One region of the Alkalicoccus luteus genome, then DNA from elsewhere that is predicted to be linked to it. Evidence: riboswitches for the same ligand, from Rfam matches in the RefSeq annotation. Region 1 holds a riboswitch; each other region holds the start of a gene.
The links. A riboswitch is a leader RNA that binds a small molecule or an ion and turns the genes downstream of it on or off. The one in region 1 is predicted to bind S-adenosylmethionine.
Positions count from the first base shown of each region.

Region 1 (5,502 bases):
CCTGCCGAGCCGGGAAGTGATCGCAGACTCGATTGAAACGGTTGTCGGAGCAGAGCGGCTTGATGGCATTGTTGCAGTCGGCGGATGTGATAAGACTACTCCTGCCTGTCTGATGGCAATGGGACGGTTGAACCTGCCGGCTGTTTATGTATATGGAGGAACGATTGCGCCGGGCAAGCTCGACGGCAGGGATATTGACATCGTATCGTCGTTTGAAGCGGTTGGGCAGTATCAGGAAGGCATCATCGACGATGAACAGTTGCATAAAGTAGAGTGCAGCGCTTGTCCAGGAGCCGGCGCATGCGGCGGCATGTACACGGCGAATACGATGGCGTCTGCTGTGGAGGCTTTAGGCATGAGTATTCCTGGCTCCTCCTCGACTCCGGCGGTCAACGATTATAAAGAAGAGGAGTGCCGCCAGGCTGGCGAACTCGTTGTCGATCTGCTCCGAAACGACATTTATCCTCGGGATATCATGACGAAAAAAGCATTTGAGAATGCAATTACGGTCGTGATGGCGCTTGGCGGCTCCACAAATGCATTTTTGCATCTGACGGCTATGGCTCACTCTGCTGGCGTAGAGCTCGATTTCGACGATTTTGAGCGTATTCGCAAGCAGGTTCCGCATATCGCAGATCTGAAGCCGAGCGGCCGTTACGTTATGCAGGACCTGTATGAAGTCGGCGGCGTGCCAGCCGTAATGAAAGAGCTGCTTGCAGCAGGCCTGCTGCACGGGGACTGCCTGACTGTAACGGGAAAGACGATGGCGGAAAATCTTGCTGAAGCGCCTGCCCTGAAAGAAGGCCAGGACGTTATCCGGCCGCTCGACAACCCATTCAAGCCGACAGGACCGCTCGTCGTGCTGAAAGGAAACCTTGCGCCGGAAGGATCCGTTGCGAAGATGTCCGGTCAGAAAATCAGCCGCTTTGAAGGAACAGCGAAAGTTTATGATTCAGAGGCAGAAGCAACGAAGGCGATTGAAGCGGGTGAAATTGTGGAACACGACGTACTTGTTATCCGCAACGTCGGTCCGAAAGGTGGACCCGGCATGCCGGAGATGCTGTCCATCACGGCGATGATCGTCGGGCGTGGACTCAATGGGAAAGTAGCGCTTATGACAGACGGCCGTTTTTCAGGAGGTTCGCACGGATTTGTCATTGGGCACATTGCGCCTGAAGCGGCAATGGGAGGTCCGATCGGTCTGCTTCAAACAGGTGACAAGGTGACCATCGACAGTGACACGCAGGAAATTAACATGCACGTCGATGAAGCAGAGCTTGCAGCACGAAAAGCGAATTGGAAGGCGCCTGAACCGCGTTACAAAACCGGCGTGCTCGCTAAATATGCGGCGCTTGTATCTTCTTCTGCCAAAGGGGCAGTTACAGATGCCGGACTCGATAAATTCTGATTCTGCTTTACAGACGGGAACGTCCCGTGATATGATACGTTCAACCAATTGAACAGATTACTTATCCAGAGTGGTGGAGGGACTGGCCCGATGAAACCCGGCAACCATCAGCGTATGCTGAAAGGTGCTACTTCCTGCAGAGAGGCGACTCTTTGGGAGATAAGTCCGTTTATTTTAACGAACTCTCCCGTGTCCTTTCTGCTAAGCAGGCAGGCCGGGAGTTTTTCTTTTTTCTGAAACCAGTTGACGGCGTATCAGAAGCCTGGTAAGATTCAAACTAATTCAATTTATCAGATTAATCAAAGTGAAAAACTCAAGATTAATCCTAACTTCATAATAACGATATCTCTTATCCAGAGAGGCGGAGGGACTGGCCCGATGAAGCCCGGCAACCATTCGGATCTGATTGACAGATTCGGGAAGGTGCCAATTCCACAGAGCATAAAGCTCTGAAAGATGAGAGAGAACAGACTGACTTCCTGTATCTCTCTATCTTTTTCAGATAGGGAGATTTTTAATTGCTTCAGGAGGGCAGAAGAAAGAGCTTTGCAAGCTTAAAACTAAGTTTTCCAATTGATTTACTTATAATAACAGGAGGAATGCATCATGAGTGAAAAATCATTTGCGACATATAATCCGGAAACGGTTATTTTACACGGAGGTCAGTCCCCTGACCCGACGACAGGGTCCCGAGCGGTACCGATTTATCAGACGACATCGTATTTGTTTCACGATACAGAGCATGCAGAGAGCCTGTTTTCCCTTGATGAGCCGGGCAACATTTACAGCCGTATCGGCAATCCAACTACGGATGTGCTCGAAAAGCGGATCGCGCTGCTAGAGGAAGGTGTGGCGGCTGTTGCTACCTCTTCCGGAATGGCTGCTATTTCGCTGTCAATTCTAAATCTCGCAAGTGCCGGTGATCATATCGTTGCGGCGACGAATTTGTACGGCGGCACGTATAACCTGTTTTCTGTTACGCTTCCGCGGTACGGGATCGATGTCACATTTGTTGACCCGCAGGAGCCGCAGCATTTTGCCGATGCGATTCAGGACAATACGAAAGCGGTTTTTGCGGAGACGATCGGCAACCCGAGCCTGCACGTGCTCGATATTGCGGCTGTCTCCGAGGTCGCACACGAAGCGGGTATTCCGCTTATCATTGACAATACGTTCGCGACGCCTTATACAGCGCGCCCGATTCAGCAGGGAGCTGACATCGTCGTTCATTCTGCGACGAAATGGATCGGCGGACACGGCACCTCCATCGGCGGACTCGTCGTGGACGGGGGCCGCTTTAACTGGCAGTCGGAGAAATTTCCGGTCTTCAATGAACCGGACCCAAGCTACAACGGCATCGTATACGCGAAAGATTTCGGCACGCTCGCCTTCAGCACGAAGCTGCGCGTACAGCTGCTCCGCGATTTTGGTTCTTGCCTGAGCCCGTTTAACGCATTTCAGCTGCTGCAGGGACTTGAGACACTGCATTTGCGTATCGTCCGTCATAACGAAAACGCATTGGAACTGGCCCGCTATCTGGAAGTTCACCCGGCAGTCGACTGGGTTTCCTATCCGGGGCTTGAGAGTCATCCCGCTCATGAAAATGCGAAGAAAGTACTCGACTATGGTGGCGGAGCGGTTGTGAATTTCGGCATCAAAGGCGGAAGGGAAGCGGGAAGCAAGCTGATAAACTCGGTTTCTCTCTGGTCTCATCTTGCGAACGTCGGCGACGCAAAAAGCCTGATCATCCATCCCGCTTCGACGACGCACCAGCAGCTTACAGGGGATGAGCTCGAAAAGACAGGCGTTTTTGAAGATCTGGTCCGCTTATCTGTCGGAATTGAAAATGCGGAGGACTTGAAAAAAGATCTCGATCACGCCTTACAGATTGCTACAGGTGAAGGAACGTCAGAAGAAAAAACGGTCATTAATGACGAAGGCGTGATTCGCTGGGCGCTGGATCGTGCAACGGTGGATGACAATGGAGCAGTTCGTCCGAAAACGATCGCCGTCGTAGGACTGAGCGGCAAAGAGTCACGGCCAAGTTACCGGCTGGCACGAAAGATGCAGCGGCTCGGGTACCGCATCATCCCGGTTAATCCGAGGGAAACCGAGATTTTAGGCGAAAAAGCATATCCGGACATCACGTCTGTACCAGGTCCGATCGACATCGTGCAAGTGTTCCGAAGTCCGGAAGCGGCGATTGAGATTGCCGAGGAAGCAGCATCGGTTCAGCCGAAAATCTTTTGGCTGCAGGAAGGTGTCATTTCCGAAAAAGCAGCCGTGATTGCGAAAGAAGCAGGTCTTGAAGTCGTCCACAATCGCTGCACCTATAAAGAAGCCCAGCGCCTGCGCGGAACCATTTCTACGTTTGCGTGCGAGCTGTAACGACACGAGAAGCAGGGAGAGGCGCCTGTACCAACTGCCAATTTACATGAAAACGGAGTGAAGGTCATGAACAACTATTGGAAACTTGGAAGCATTGCAGCAGCGGCTCTTTTCGCCGCTGGCTGCTCCTCAGAATCAGAGGCAGACGGGTCTTCACCCGATACGATTACAGTGGACTACGCGTACTACTCCCCAACAAGCCTCGTATTAAAGGAAAAGGGATTTTTGGAAGAGGCGTTCGCAGATGAAGGAACGGAAATTGACTACGTGCTGAGTCAAGGCAGCAACAACGCGCTGGAATTTTTGTCTGGCGGCAGCGTAGACTTCGGCTCTTCAGCCGGAGCGGCGGCCCTTATGGCTAAGGGCAATAACGCTCCGATCAAAAATGTGTATATTTACTCACAGCCCGAATGGACAGCGCTTGTTACGGCGGAAGACAGTGATATCGATTCGGTGGAAGACCTTGCCGGTAAGCAGGTCGCCGCGACGCTCGGAACAGATCCGTATATTTTCCTGATTCGCGCACTTGATGAAGCTGGTCTTTCCGAAGAGGATATTGAAGTCGTGCCGGTTCAGCACAACGATGGCGCGAACCTGCTCGCAAACGGAGAGGTGGATGCCTGGGCTGGACTCGATCCGCACATGGCGAGACAAGAGCTGGAAATAAACGCTGATCTGTTCCACCGTAACAAAGACTTTAATACGTACGGCTTTCTGAACGTAACGGAAGATTTTGCTGAAGCGCATCCGGAAGCTGTGGAAACGGTCATCGAAGCATACGAGGAAGCTAGACAGTGGACGCTCGACAACCCGGAAGAAACAGTGGAAATTATGGTGCAGGAGGCAGGCATCGATCCAGCAGTAGCAGAACTGCAGCTGGAGCGGAACACGTTTGATAATCCGGTGCCCGGTCAGGAGCATATCGACAGCCTAACCGCAGCAGGAGAAGTGCTGCAGAAATCAGGTAATCTGGACGATGAGCTGGAGGTGTCGGATCTGCTGGATGAGCTGATTGATCCGTCCTTTGCTGAGAATGTAATCAACGATTAACAAGGAGGAACTACGATGGCAGTAACGCATGATACAACCGCAGACAGAGCCTTGGCAGAGGTGCCGGGCCGTATAAAGAAGGAGCAGCGTGCGCTGCCGTCGTTTTTAAAAACAACCGGATTGGCCCTGTTATTCCCAGTGCTGCTGCTCCTTATCTGGGAAGGGACCGTCCGTTTTGAGCTCGTTGCTGGCCACCTGCTGCCGGCGCCCACTGAGGTTCTCGGCACGATCGGGGCCATGGCGGCAGACGGTTCGCTCTGGGGACACATCGGCATCACATTGTACCGGCTGCTCTGGGGCTTTTTCTGGGGCACGCTTGCAGCTGTGATTCTTGGCTCTGTTGTAGCGATGTCCCGTAATGCAGAAACAATGTTTGATCCGCTGATACAGGCATTCCGGGCGATCCCGTCCCTCGCCTGGGTCCCGCTCTTCATACTCTGGCTCGGTATCGGCGAGCCTTCCAAAGTGACGCTGATCGCACTTGGTGTGTTTTTCCCGGTTTATCTGAATGTCGTCGGCGGCATTCAGTCCGTGGATCGCAAATTAATTGAAGTCGGCAAAGCATACAGCCTGTCACAGTTTCAACTCGTGCGGCGCATCATTCTGCCTGCCTCGCTTCCGTCCTTTATCACCGGCCTGCGCAGCGGTCTCGGTCT
Region 1 covers NZ_JBPZEY010000005.1:53,944-59,445, reverse strand. The annotation lists gene ilvD (dihydroxy-acid dehydratase) at 1-1,408, shown strand, start outside; SAM riboswitch class I at 1,467-1,574, shown strand; SAM riboswitch class I at 1,755-1,871, shown strand; gene ACSZLD_RS08075 (PLP-dependent aspartate aminotransferase family protein) at 2,015-3,796, shown strand; gene ACSZLD_RS08070 (aliphatic sulfonate ABC transporter substrate-binding protein) at 3,863-4,846, shown strand; gene ACSZLD_RS08065 (ABC transporter permease) at 4,862-5,502, shown strand, end outside.

Region 2 (5,502 bases), on a different contig from region 1:
AGTCTTTCCACTTACATGTTTATTCGCTTGATTGTATTTCCCCTCTGCTTACTTAGCCCGCCGCGGGCTGGCCTTCAGCTGTTTGATCCCTGTTATGAAGGGAAGAAAGGCACGGGAGGATGGCGCGGCTTCACTCGGACTCAGGCTTCTCACAAGAAGCCTTCAAAAGCCAGTCCGGCTCCGCTCGTGCGTGGATGCCGTTCACAGATCTGAACGGTACGAAATCTTCAGACTGCTTGTTGCGCCTCCGCCGGACACACCGGGAAAATAGCTCTGATTTGTGGAGAATAATGTCACGACAGGCAAACGCGACTGCTTTTTTACCTTTTATACGGAATTGTAGGAAGTACGGACACCCCTGTTCAACATCGAAACGTCTCATCGGGAAGGTTCTATCCTGTATGGAAGCCGATCGTGCAGTCCGAACCAGGCACGTGAAACGCACTGCAGCTGCCGGCATCGAAGGAGCTCGGATCAGAACGAGGCGAAGATCCGGCGAAGGGAAGAAGAGAAAGCCGAGCCCGTTCCCTCTGGAAAGCGAGTGTCCGCAGATACAGGCAGATGCAACGTGATTCACCTAAAATGACTTTATCAACACTCTGAAAAGCGAGCCGATCATCATCGGCTCGCTTTATTCTGCAGTCACAGGCGTAAAACCAGAATGCCTGTGAGCTGAAGCTTAGGATAAAAAGGCGTTCTGCCGTTCGTCGATACGAACGGCAGAAAATATTTATTGCTCAAGCTCTGTATACACGACAAGTCGTTCACGGTGGGTGCCAACATTGCGGTCAAATTCTCCAGTGCACGTAATTAAGTTTAAATTGCGCGACGCCGTGCCGCCAAAAACCTGGTCAACTGGTGCATCTTCATACGGATAACTCTCCATTGACTGTACAATAAAGGTCATCTGTTCACCGTCTTCGTCATACAAATGAATGCTGTCACCTGGCTCTAACTCTTTCAGGTCATAAAATACGGCCGGACCTTCATAGTCATCAACATGGCCTGCCAGAACCGAATTACCTTGCGCTCCTGGTTTGGCACCTCTGTTAAACCAGGCAACTGTTTCACCCTCATCCGGAACAGCCATTTGACCCTCTTCGTTCAATCCATACCCGTCCACGACCGCATCTACATCGATTGCGGGAATTTCAATGCGAACCGGTTCCATTCCGGAAGAAGTTCCACCAAGAACAGGTTGAATCGGCTCTGCCTCCTGAACGTCTTCAACTGTTTCTTCAGCTTGATTTTCTTCGGGATCGTTCTCTTCTTCGGAAACTGCATGTTCCTCAGGTTCGTTCGACTCGCTGCTGGATGCAGTTTCTGAATCTGGCGCATACTCGGCATCCGCGTCACCGGGTTCAGCCTCAACCTCTTCTGATACAGCGGGCTCCATTGGGCTCTCAGGGGACAACGAAGTTTCCGGAGAAGAGAAATTGTCCTCCCCGGAACCGGAACAGGCTCCGAGGAAGACAAGAAGACTTACCCAGTAAAGGTTACGCTTGTGGAGCAAAACGTCTGCGGAAGAATACTGCTGCAGCGAGAGCCCCTGCTGCAATTGTCAATGCAATCGGCATCAGGCTGGAAGACTGGGAAGCTCCGCCCATACCAGTTTGCGGCATATCAGATGGAGCAGCGTGTGCTTCGTCAGCGACGAGAACAACATCTAGCTCATCAGCATCTGCGCCTACTGCGTATGCAGAGTACACCATATCTGCTTCAAGCGTTGTACCGGAAAGGTCCAGAACAGCATCTTCCGTACCAGCTGCACGGATTTCCAGATCATACGTGTCTGGGTCAAGCTCGAGGTAGTCCGTTACTGCGAAGAATTCAGCACCTTCGAAAAGGGAATCTCCACCGACAAGCCCGACGTCAACAGCTGGTGCACCTGGAGACAGGTGGCCGACACGTATTTTCGTCATACCTTCTGTTACCGTGTTATCGTCAGCAAAAGCTTCAAGACGGAGGTTTTCAAGCGTGTCGACAGCAGCTACTGTGTAGTACATGCCGCCTTCGACTGTGAGTGTCTCTTCAATGACAGGATCTCCTTCGCCGCCTTCACCGGCTGGGAAAATCGCTACGTCGTGATCGCCTGCAGGAAGTTCAAGGTAGTCAGTGATATCCTGGAATGCTGCTCCTTCAACTGCTGCATCACCGTTCACATACACGTCTACTTCCGGAGCATCAGGAGAAGCATGGAATACCCTCACCATCGCGTTGTCGCCGTCATCCCCGTGACTGTCCGCAAATACAGGAGCTGCTGCGCTTCCAAACATAAGCATAGCAACGAAAACAATCATAAGCCATTTCAACTTTCTCAACCTCATCATCTCCTTGATCATTTTTGTATTGGTTGAATAACTTCTATACAATGTATGTAAAGAGATTGTTCAACCAACGTATAGACTATATATCCCGTTTGTACAAAAGGTAAACCAATAATCTGAAAACTTTTTTATGTTGCTAACAATGTCACGAAAGAAGCTGTGACGATCGTGACTATTTGGAATACGTGTCATTTAAAAAAGTTTTTATCTTCCATATAAGTAACAGTCACACAGAGATTATTTCTTTAAGGAGAACCGTTGCTTTATTGAAAAGACTCTATAAATGATTGATATCGGAATAAAGAAAGTACGCCTGCGGCACTTCCGTCCGGAAGGATCGACTCGTCACGCTCTTTTTTTCTTCAGGCCTGCGAAAAAGCTGGGAAGTTCATGCAGCTTGGTTCCTTCAATCAACCAAGGGCGTGAAATTAGTAAAATAGGATATACAGCTGAACGTGTTAGCATCATGACAACTTGTAAAGAAGGATGAATATCGTTGCAGTGCAGCAAGGACGTGCCTGAGCACATTCGTTTCTCTAAAATGTACAAAGTGAGCTAGACGCGAAAAATTTAGTCGTCATCATTCATTGACGTAAAAGACAGCGCTTCCAGCAGACTAAGTATTGCAATCGCTGCGATTTTCCCTTAGAATGAGGAATTATCACGTTAAACTAAATATTCTGACGAACTTTCTTATCAAGAGAGATGGAGGGACCGGCCCGTTGATATCTCAGCAACCAGCCTTTGGCAAGGTGCTAAATCCTGCAGTTTCCGAAACGGGGACTGTAAGATAAGAAGAAAAATCACGACACTTTCTTCTTTATCGCAGCCGGTAAAGAAGTTTTTTATATTTACAGACTCGTTACCAGACTCGTCAGTCTATAACCAGAGAAGGGAAGAGCGCAGCCATGACAGACCGGAAGTACTCACTGGAAACAAAGCTTGTACAAGCAGGGAACCGCAGCGATCAGACAACTGGAGCCGTTAATGCTCCCGTTTATTTTTCCACTGCCTACCGGCATGAAGGAATCGGCCAGTCCACCGGCTTCGATTATTCACGAACAGGAAATCCGACTCGCGCGGTGCTGGAGCAGTCCATTGCTGAGCTGGAAGGTGGCGTGAGAGGACTGGCCTGTGCATCGGGGATGGCCGCGGTACAAGTAGTCCTGTCCTTATTTGAACAGGGTGATGAAATTATTGCGACAAGCGATCTGTACGGCGGAACGTACCGTCTCTTTGAGAACGGCTGGACGAGATGGGGTATCACGTTTCATTATGCAGAGCCTGACCAGCCGGATTCCTTTGAGGCTAAAATCAACGAGCGCACGAAAGCGCTGTTTATCGAAACACCAACGAATCCGCTCATGCAGGAAGCCGATCTGGCTGTCTACGCAGCGCTTGCGAAGCGGCACGGTCTGCTTCTGATCGTGGACAATACGTTTTATACGCCGGTGATTCAGCGGCCTATAGATGAAGGGGCTGACATCGTTATTCACAGTGCCTCCAAGTATTTATCCGGACACAACGATGTCATTGCCGGGTTAATTGTCGCAGCAGATGAAAAAGTTGGAGAGGAGTTGTTCTATTATCATAACAGCATCGGAGCTGTACTTTCTCCGTTGGATTCGTGGCTCGTGATCCGCGGGATGAAAACGTTGCAGCTCCGGATGGATAAGCATACCGAAAACGCACGGATTATCGCTGACTTCCTGGAGAAGGAAGACCTCGTCACAGACGTTATTTATCCAGGAAGGGGCGGGATGCTATCCTTCCGGGTGGAGGATGAAGCGATGGTCAATCCGATCCTGCAAAACTTGTCGGTTATCTCATTCGCCGAGAGCCTCGGCGGAGTTGAGAGCCTTATGACGTATCCGGCTACGCAGACTCATGCAGATGTTCCGGAAGAAGTGCGTATGAAGCTTGGTGTCTGTAACAGGTTGCTCCGATTTTCGGTAGGCATCGAATCAGCTTCAGACCTGACAAACGATTTAAAAGCGGCATTTCAACAAGCAGCGCTGGAAAGGAAGATATAAACCATGACCCACTATTCTAAACAAACATCACTTTTGCATTCGCCTCATAAAACCGATCCGGTTACTGGTGCAGTAAGTGTGCCAGTACAACACGCTTCCACGTTTCACCAGCCTGATATTGAACAATTTGGTGACTATGATTATGCACGATCCGGCAATCCGACGCGTCAGGCTCTTGAAGAGACGATTGCCGGGCTTGAGAACGGCACTCATGGATTCGCCTTTGCTTCCGGAATGGCGGCTATTTCGACCACATTTATGCTTCTTTCCACTGGTGACCATCTGGTCATTACAGATGACGTGTACGGCGGCACCTTCCGTTTGACCACGAAGGTGCTTCATCGGCAGGGAATAGAGCATACATTTGTCGATATGACTGATCCTGAAGCAGTTAAAGCAGCGGTTAAGCCAAACACAAAAATGATTTTTATGGAAACACCGTCAAATCCGACGATGAATATTACGCCGATTCGTGAAATCGCTGAATTTGCAACAGACAACGGCATTTTGACGGCGCTTGATAATACATTTATGACGCCGGTTCTGCAGCGTCCGCTTGATCTTGGAGTCGATGTTGTACTGCACAGTGCAACTAAATTTATAGGCGGGCACAGTGACGTCGTTGCCGGACTCGCTGTCGTAAAAGATGCCGATTTGGCAGCAGAGCTGCAGTTTCTGCAGAACAGCTTCGGTGCGATTTTAGGTCCTCAGGACTGCTGGCTTGTCATGCGGGGGCTGAAAACACTGCATGCAAGAATGAGTGTGTCGGAACAGTCGGCGCATGAACTGGCAGCCTGGTTTTTAGAGCAGCCCGAAGTAGAGCACGTGTACTATCCCGGGCTCGAAACGCACCCTGGCTATGCAGTGAACAAAGAACAGTCAGAAGGAGCCGGTGCTGTTTTATCTTTCCGCCTGAAAGATAAAGAGGCCGTCCGCCGTTTCGTGGAGCACGTGGAAATTCCGGTGTTTGCAGTCAGCCTTGGTGCGGTGGAATCGATTCTTTCCTACCCGCGAACGATGTCCCACGCCGCGATGTCGGACGAAGAACGGCATGCGCGGGGCATACCGGATGGCTTGCTCCGTCTGTCCGTCGGACTGGAAAAGACAGAGGATCTGAAGCAGGATTTCGCCAACGCATTTGC
Region 2 covers NZ_JBPZEY010000004.1:102,341-107,842, reverse strand. The annotation lists gene ACSZLD_RS06790 (class F sortase) at 731-1,414, opposite strand; gene ACSZLD_RS06785 (DUF4397 domain-containing protein) at 1,497-2,327, opposite strand; SAM riboswitch class I at 3,018-3,124, shown strand; gene ACSZLD_RS06780 (methionine biosynthesis PLP-dependent protein) at 3,236-4,360, shown strand; gene metC (cystathionine beta-lyase) at 4,364-5,502, shown strand, end outside.
Region 2: linked by a shared signal. The riboswitch ahead of ACSZLD_RS06780 (methionine biosynthesis PLP-dependent protein) and the one ahead of ACSZLD_RS08075 (PLP-dependent aspartate aminotransferase family protein) in region 1 are both predicted to bind S-adenosylmethionine.

Region 3 (5,502 bases), on a different contig from region 1:
GGAAGATCCCCCATGATCACATCGAATCCAATATCATTAAAGCGGCGGATCAGCCAATCATAGCGACGATGATATTCCCCCGCTCCGTGTACAATCACTACCGTTCCTTCCGCATTCTGATCCGTTTCCCATGTCCACATTCCTGCTGTCACTCCTTGATACGGTCGCTGCCGCAGTTGGTATTTTCTTCATCTTCGCTTTTTCTGACTTCCGCGTCAACAAAGAAGCTGTGCATCCCGGCTGTAAGTAAGGTACGATAAAGAAAATGATGGAAGGAGAGGAAGCCGTGATACATTATCCGTATGAAGGAAAAACACCAGACGTTCATGCCGGCGCCTATATTGCCGAAAACGCAGTCATTACTGGCGATGTGAAGATTCATGATGGTGCAAGCATTTGGTATCATACAGTGATCAGGGGCGATGTCGCTCCGACGATCATCGAACGAAACGTCAATATCCAGGATCAAAGCCTGCTTCATCAAAGTCCAGGGCTGCCGCTGCATATTCATGAAGGCGTCACCGTCGGCCACCAATGTATGCTGCACTCTTGCATAATTGAAAAAAACGCTCTGATTGGGATGGGAAGCACCGTTCTCGATGGAGCAGTCATCCGCGAAGGGGCTTTTATCGGCGCCGGCAGTCTCGTAACTCCAGGCACTGAAATTCCCCCTGGTAAGCTTGCACTTGGAAGACCTGCACGTGTCGTCCGTGATTTGACAGAAGAGGATCAGGCAGAAATGAAGCGGATTAGGGAAAGTTATGTGGAAAAAGGACGCACGTACAAAGCGATGCAGGAAAGCCGCTACCATCATTTCCCGGGAAATAGTCAGAGAGGAGATTGAACGATGCCATATGTAAACATTAAGGTAACGAAGGAACACGGCGGGTTAACGAAGGAACAAAAAGCAGATTTAATCGAGGGGGTAACCGGACTTCTAGAAGAGAAGCTGCAGAAAAACCCTGCTTCGACAGTGGTGATCATCGAGGAGATCGACATGGACAACTATGGACTCGGTGCCGAACAAATTTCAGAAAAACGAAAGCGGCAGTCGTAAAGCCGTTTCCGCACGCAAAAAAGCTGCCGGTTTCCTGATTGATTAGGCCGGCAGCTCTCTATTTGATTTCCATGACTGGCTCTCTCCTTCAGGCGGTGGTGGTTTTCTCGGTCATCAGCCGTTTCAAGCCCTTCACTTCCAAGTGCTGAAACGCTGTGTTTCCGGATAGATGAAGTTTAATCGTATCACGTTTTGGCTGTAAATCCTGATGAATATAAATGGTGCATCCTTCTACCTCATATTTAGCATAATGATCTTCCTTTGACGGCTCCTGAGGAATACAGTGAAAATCAACGAAAATTCGCTTGTTTTTGAACTCTCCCGGAAACGGAAAAACTTCTACCGTGCACGTCCCTCCCTGCTTTTGCAGCCATTCTCTTGTCCGCTTGTCAGCTTCAATCCTCATGATTGATTCCTCCTAATTACATCTAAGAAAACCCGCAGGCTCCAAGCGGTTGTAAGCCTGCAAAGTATCTTGTAACCCTCGCATTTCCTTTTTTATGGTACGTTAAAACGGGCAGTTTATGTGAAAATCTATGATTGTTTTTCTTTTCGCGTCTTCACAATAAGCAAGCGAAATTGTTGCGGTTTAATTCATACACCATTAGAAAAAAGCTGCACCGACGTCATATCGGTGCAGCGTTGATTCCTTTATTCTGCGGCTCATTATTTTCCGATGAGCTGCATCGCTTCTGCTTCCAGCGTTTCTGCTTTATCCGTTTTTTCCCACGGCAGTTCAATGTCTGTACGTCCAAAGTGGCCATAGGCAGCAGTTTGCTTGTAAATTGGACGGCGCAGATCCAGCATTTTAATAATGCCGGCCGGACGGAGGTCAAAGTTGTTCCGCACGACCTGGACAAGTACGTCTTCGGATACTTTTCCGGAATCAAACGTATCGATAGCGATGGAAACCGGCTGCGCTACGCCGATCGCATAGGCCAGCTGCACTTCACACTTATCGGCAAGTCCGGAAGCGACGATGTTTTTCGCCACATAGCGTGCGGCATAAGCCGCTGACCGGTCAACCTTCGTTGCGTCTTTTCCGGAGAACGCACCCCCGCCGTGTCTCGCATAGCCGCCGTACGTATCAACGATGATTTTACGTCCTGTCAGGCCTGCATCTCCCTGAGGCCCACCAATCACGAAGCGTCCTGTCGGATTGATGAAGTATTTCGTTTCTTCATCAAGCAGATCAGCTGAGACGACCGGTTTGATGACGTGCTCTGTCAGATCCTGTTTGATCTGCTCCAGCGTTATTTCAGGGTGATGCTGTGCGGAGATGACGATCGTATCTACCCGTAAAGGCTGCTGATTCTCATCGTATTCCACTGTAACCTGTACTTTCCCATCCGGTCGCAGATAGTCGACAATCTGTTCTTTTCGCACCTCTGTCAAGCGTCGAGCGAGCTTGTGAGAAAGGGAGATCGGCAGCGGCATCAGCTCCGGCGTCTGATTATCTGCATAGCCGAACATCAGCCCTTGGTCCCCTGCACCAATCGATTCAATTTCTTCATCTGTCATTTGACCTTCACGTGCTTCCAGTGCCTGGTCAACTCCGGCTGCAATATCAGCTGACTGTTCGTCAATGGACGTCAATACCGCACATGTTTCATAATCAAAGCCGTATTTTGCGCGTACATAGCCGATATCCTTCAGTGTTTCCCGCACAACTCGCGGAATGTCCACATAGGTAGACGTTGTAATTTCACCTGCAACGAGTACTAAACCGGTATTAACAGAAGTTTCACAGGCAACCCGAGCGTTCGGGTCGTGCGTCATAATTTCATCCAGAATAGAGTCTGAGATTTGATCACAGATTTTATCCGGGTGACCTTCCGTTACTGATTCTGATGTAAACAAACGTGTTTTTCCTGCCATGGTAGGAATCCTCCTCGAACAATATTACGGCACTCATTTTCCCAGCCATCAATCCCACAGATGAGGGCTGTCCGGTTACATAAACAAAAAACCTTCTCCGTTGAGGAGAAGGCTGTCTCGTTTCCTTTCACCTCTTATCGGTCAGAACACGATTCATGTGTTCTGCAGGTTGGCACCGTTCACCTTTTTTACTCAAGTGATGGTTGCCGGGCTTCGCAGGGCCTGTCCCTCCGCCAGCTCGGGATAAGAGTATCCGCTTTTGAGAATGATACCCAACATCGGTCCCAATGTCAACTGCCGGCTATCAGGAGTCACCATTATGTTCGAAGCTGTCCACTTCAGCTGTAAAGGTATGTACGTACACGTAAACAAATTTGATTGTAAAAATCTCTCCAAATCCATTGATTTCCTTAATTAGTATGTTATAAATAAAATATATGACATACTAATAGATGAGGGGGCGGATGATTGATGAGCATGATTTACGATGATCTCCGGCTTGCTTCCGTTTTGAAGCAAAAAAATGTACGAAAACAGCTTAGTGTATCGGCGCTGGTGGAAACTGCCATTAGAAAAGAAGAGGGGATGCTCTCAAGCTCGGGTGCATTTCGAGCCTTAACAGGTGAATTTACGGGACGGTCTCCTAAAGATCGGTTTATTGTAAAGGAAGCAGCGTCAACAGATGTGGACTGGAACGATATTAATCGTCCGGTAACGCCGGAGATTTTTGAAAAGCTGGAGCAGAAGGTGCTTGCTTATTTAGCCGAGCTGCCGGAGCTTTATGTCCGTGAAGCTGCTGCAGGTGCTGATGAGAATGCCAGACTCCCGATTACGGTCGTCAATGAGCTTGCCTGGCATCAGTTGTTTGCCATGCAGCTGTTCCTTCGTCCGGAAGAAATAGAGGGCGAAGCTTCCATGGAGCCATTCACTATCCTATCCGCCCCAGGGTTTCAGGCCGACCCCCATGTAGACGGCACGGAGTCAGAAGTATTCGTCATGATTTCATTCAGCCGCAGAAAGATTTTGATAGGCGGAACCGCGTACGCAGGGGAGATGAAAAAGTCGATCTTTTCTGTTATGAATTATTTGCTGCCGGAACTGAACGTGCTGCCGATGCACTGCTCGGCCAACGCCGATCATGAGGACCGTACCGCCTTGTTTTTCGGGCTTTCCGGTACTGGAAAAACGACGCTCTCTGCCGCCCCGGACCGGCTTCTGATCGGAGATGATGAACACGGTTGGTCAGACTCTGGTATTTTCAATATTGAGGGCGGGTGCTATGCAAAGTGTATCGGACTGGAACGTGAGAAAGAGCCTGAGATTTATCACGCCGTTACGTTCGGATCGGTACTGGAAAACGTTGTTCTGCAGGAGGATCGTTCTCCGGATTTCCACGACGGCTCCCTGACGGAAAACACGCGGGCAGCCTATCCGCTGACAGCTGTTCCGTCTGCTAAGCTACCAAGCACCGGCGGTCATCCTGATGTGATTTTGTTTCTTACAGCCGACGCAACCGGTGTTCTGCCTCCAATCAGCCGTCTGACACCTCAGCAGGCGATGTATCATTTCTTGTCCGGCTACACAAGCAAGCTGGCAGGCACTGAAAGAGGCGTCACCGTACCGCAGCCTGTTTTCTCGCCATGCTTCGGTGCCCCATTCCTGCCCCGCGAGGCTGCCTCATATGCGGAAATGCTCGGCGACCGTATGAAGAAGCATCGTACGGACGTCTACCTTGTGAATACGGGATGGACGGGCGGTCCTTGCGGCACTGGCCGGCGGATGGATTTGAAGTTTACCCGTGCTATGGTGAATGCAGCTGTCAAAGGTGACCTTGCCCGTACGGCTGTCATTACAGATCCTGTTTTTGGGCTTGATGTGCCGGCCAGCTGTCCGGGGGTTCCATCTGAAGTGCTTCAGCCGAGACTTGTTTGGGACAGCCTGGACGAATATGAACAGGCTGCGCTGGATCTTGCTGCAAAGTTCAAAGCAAATTTCACTCGATTCTCATCTACAACAGCTGACATTCTCCGCGGAGGACCAGTCGTATAGTGCAAAGAAGCCCGGGCCGCTGCAAACAGGCGGTCCGGGCTTCTTATGTGTGTTCCTGTCAGCTGGAAGCTGCGTTCAGAAAGCGCGCCTCAATTTCTTTCATACTGAGGGGAAGCACCTCATCTTTCATTATGAAGCTGTAGTTCTTTTTTTTCTTTGGCTGGTGCGGAAGGCGTTCCAGCAGCAGCGGTCCTTCGGTTTCAAAGTAGCTTTCTTTTTTCTCAAGTCGATCCACTTCTGCAAAATACACGTTCTTAATGACCGTTTCTGCTCTGCCTTCAACCATGTATTGCCCAACATAATGAAGCGTGGAAACGTGTCCGCCTGTCTCTTCATATACTTCTCTCACAGCCGCCTCGTCAGCCGATTCTCCAGGCTCCACTTTTCCGCCCGGGAACTCGATTCCTCTGGATGGATGCCTTGTCAGCAGCCAGCTGTCACGATAACGGCATACGACCCAGACATGTCTTGGATCGCCTGAAAACGGCGCGTTTTCTGTAGAATAGGTGACCGTATTT
Region 3 covers NZ_JBPZEY010000001.1:329,589-335,090, forward strand. The annotation lists gene ACSZLD_RS01645 (alpha/beta fold hydrolase) at 1-140, opposite strand, end outside; gene ACSZLD_RS01650 (gamma carbonic anhydrase) at 287-844, shown strand; gene ACSZLD_RS01655 (tautomerase family protein) at 848-1,057, shown strand; gene ACSZLD_RS01660 (CC/Se motif family (seleno)protein) at 1,146-1,463, opposite strand; gene metK (methionine adenosyltransferase) at 1,724-2,935, opposite strand; SAM riboswitch class I at 3,067-3,185, opposite strand; gene pckA (phosphoenolpyruvate carboxykinase (ATP)) at 3,407-4,984, shown strand; gene ytkD (RNA deprotection pyrophosphohydrolase) at 5,043-5,502, opposite strand, start outside.
Region 3: linked by a shared signal. The riboswitch ahead of metK (methionine adenosyltransferase) and the one ahead of ACSZLD_RS08075 (PLP-dependent aspartate aminotransferase family protein) in region 1 are both predicted to bind S-adenosylmethionine.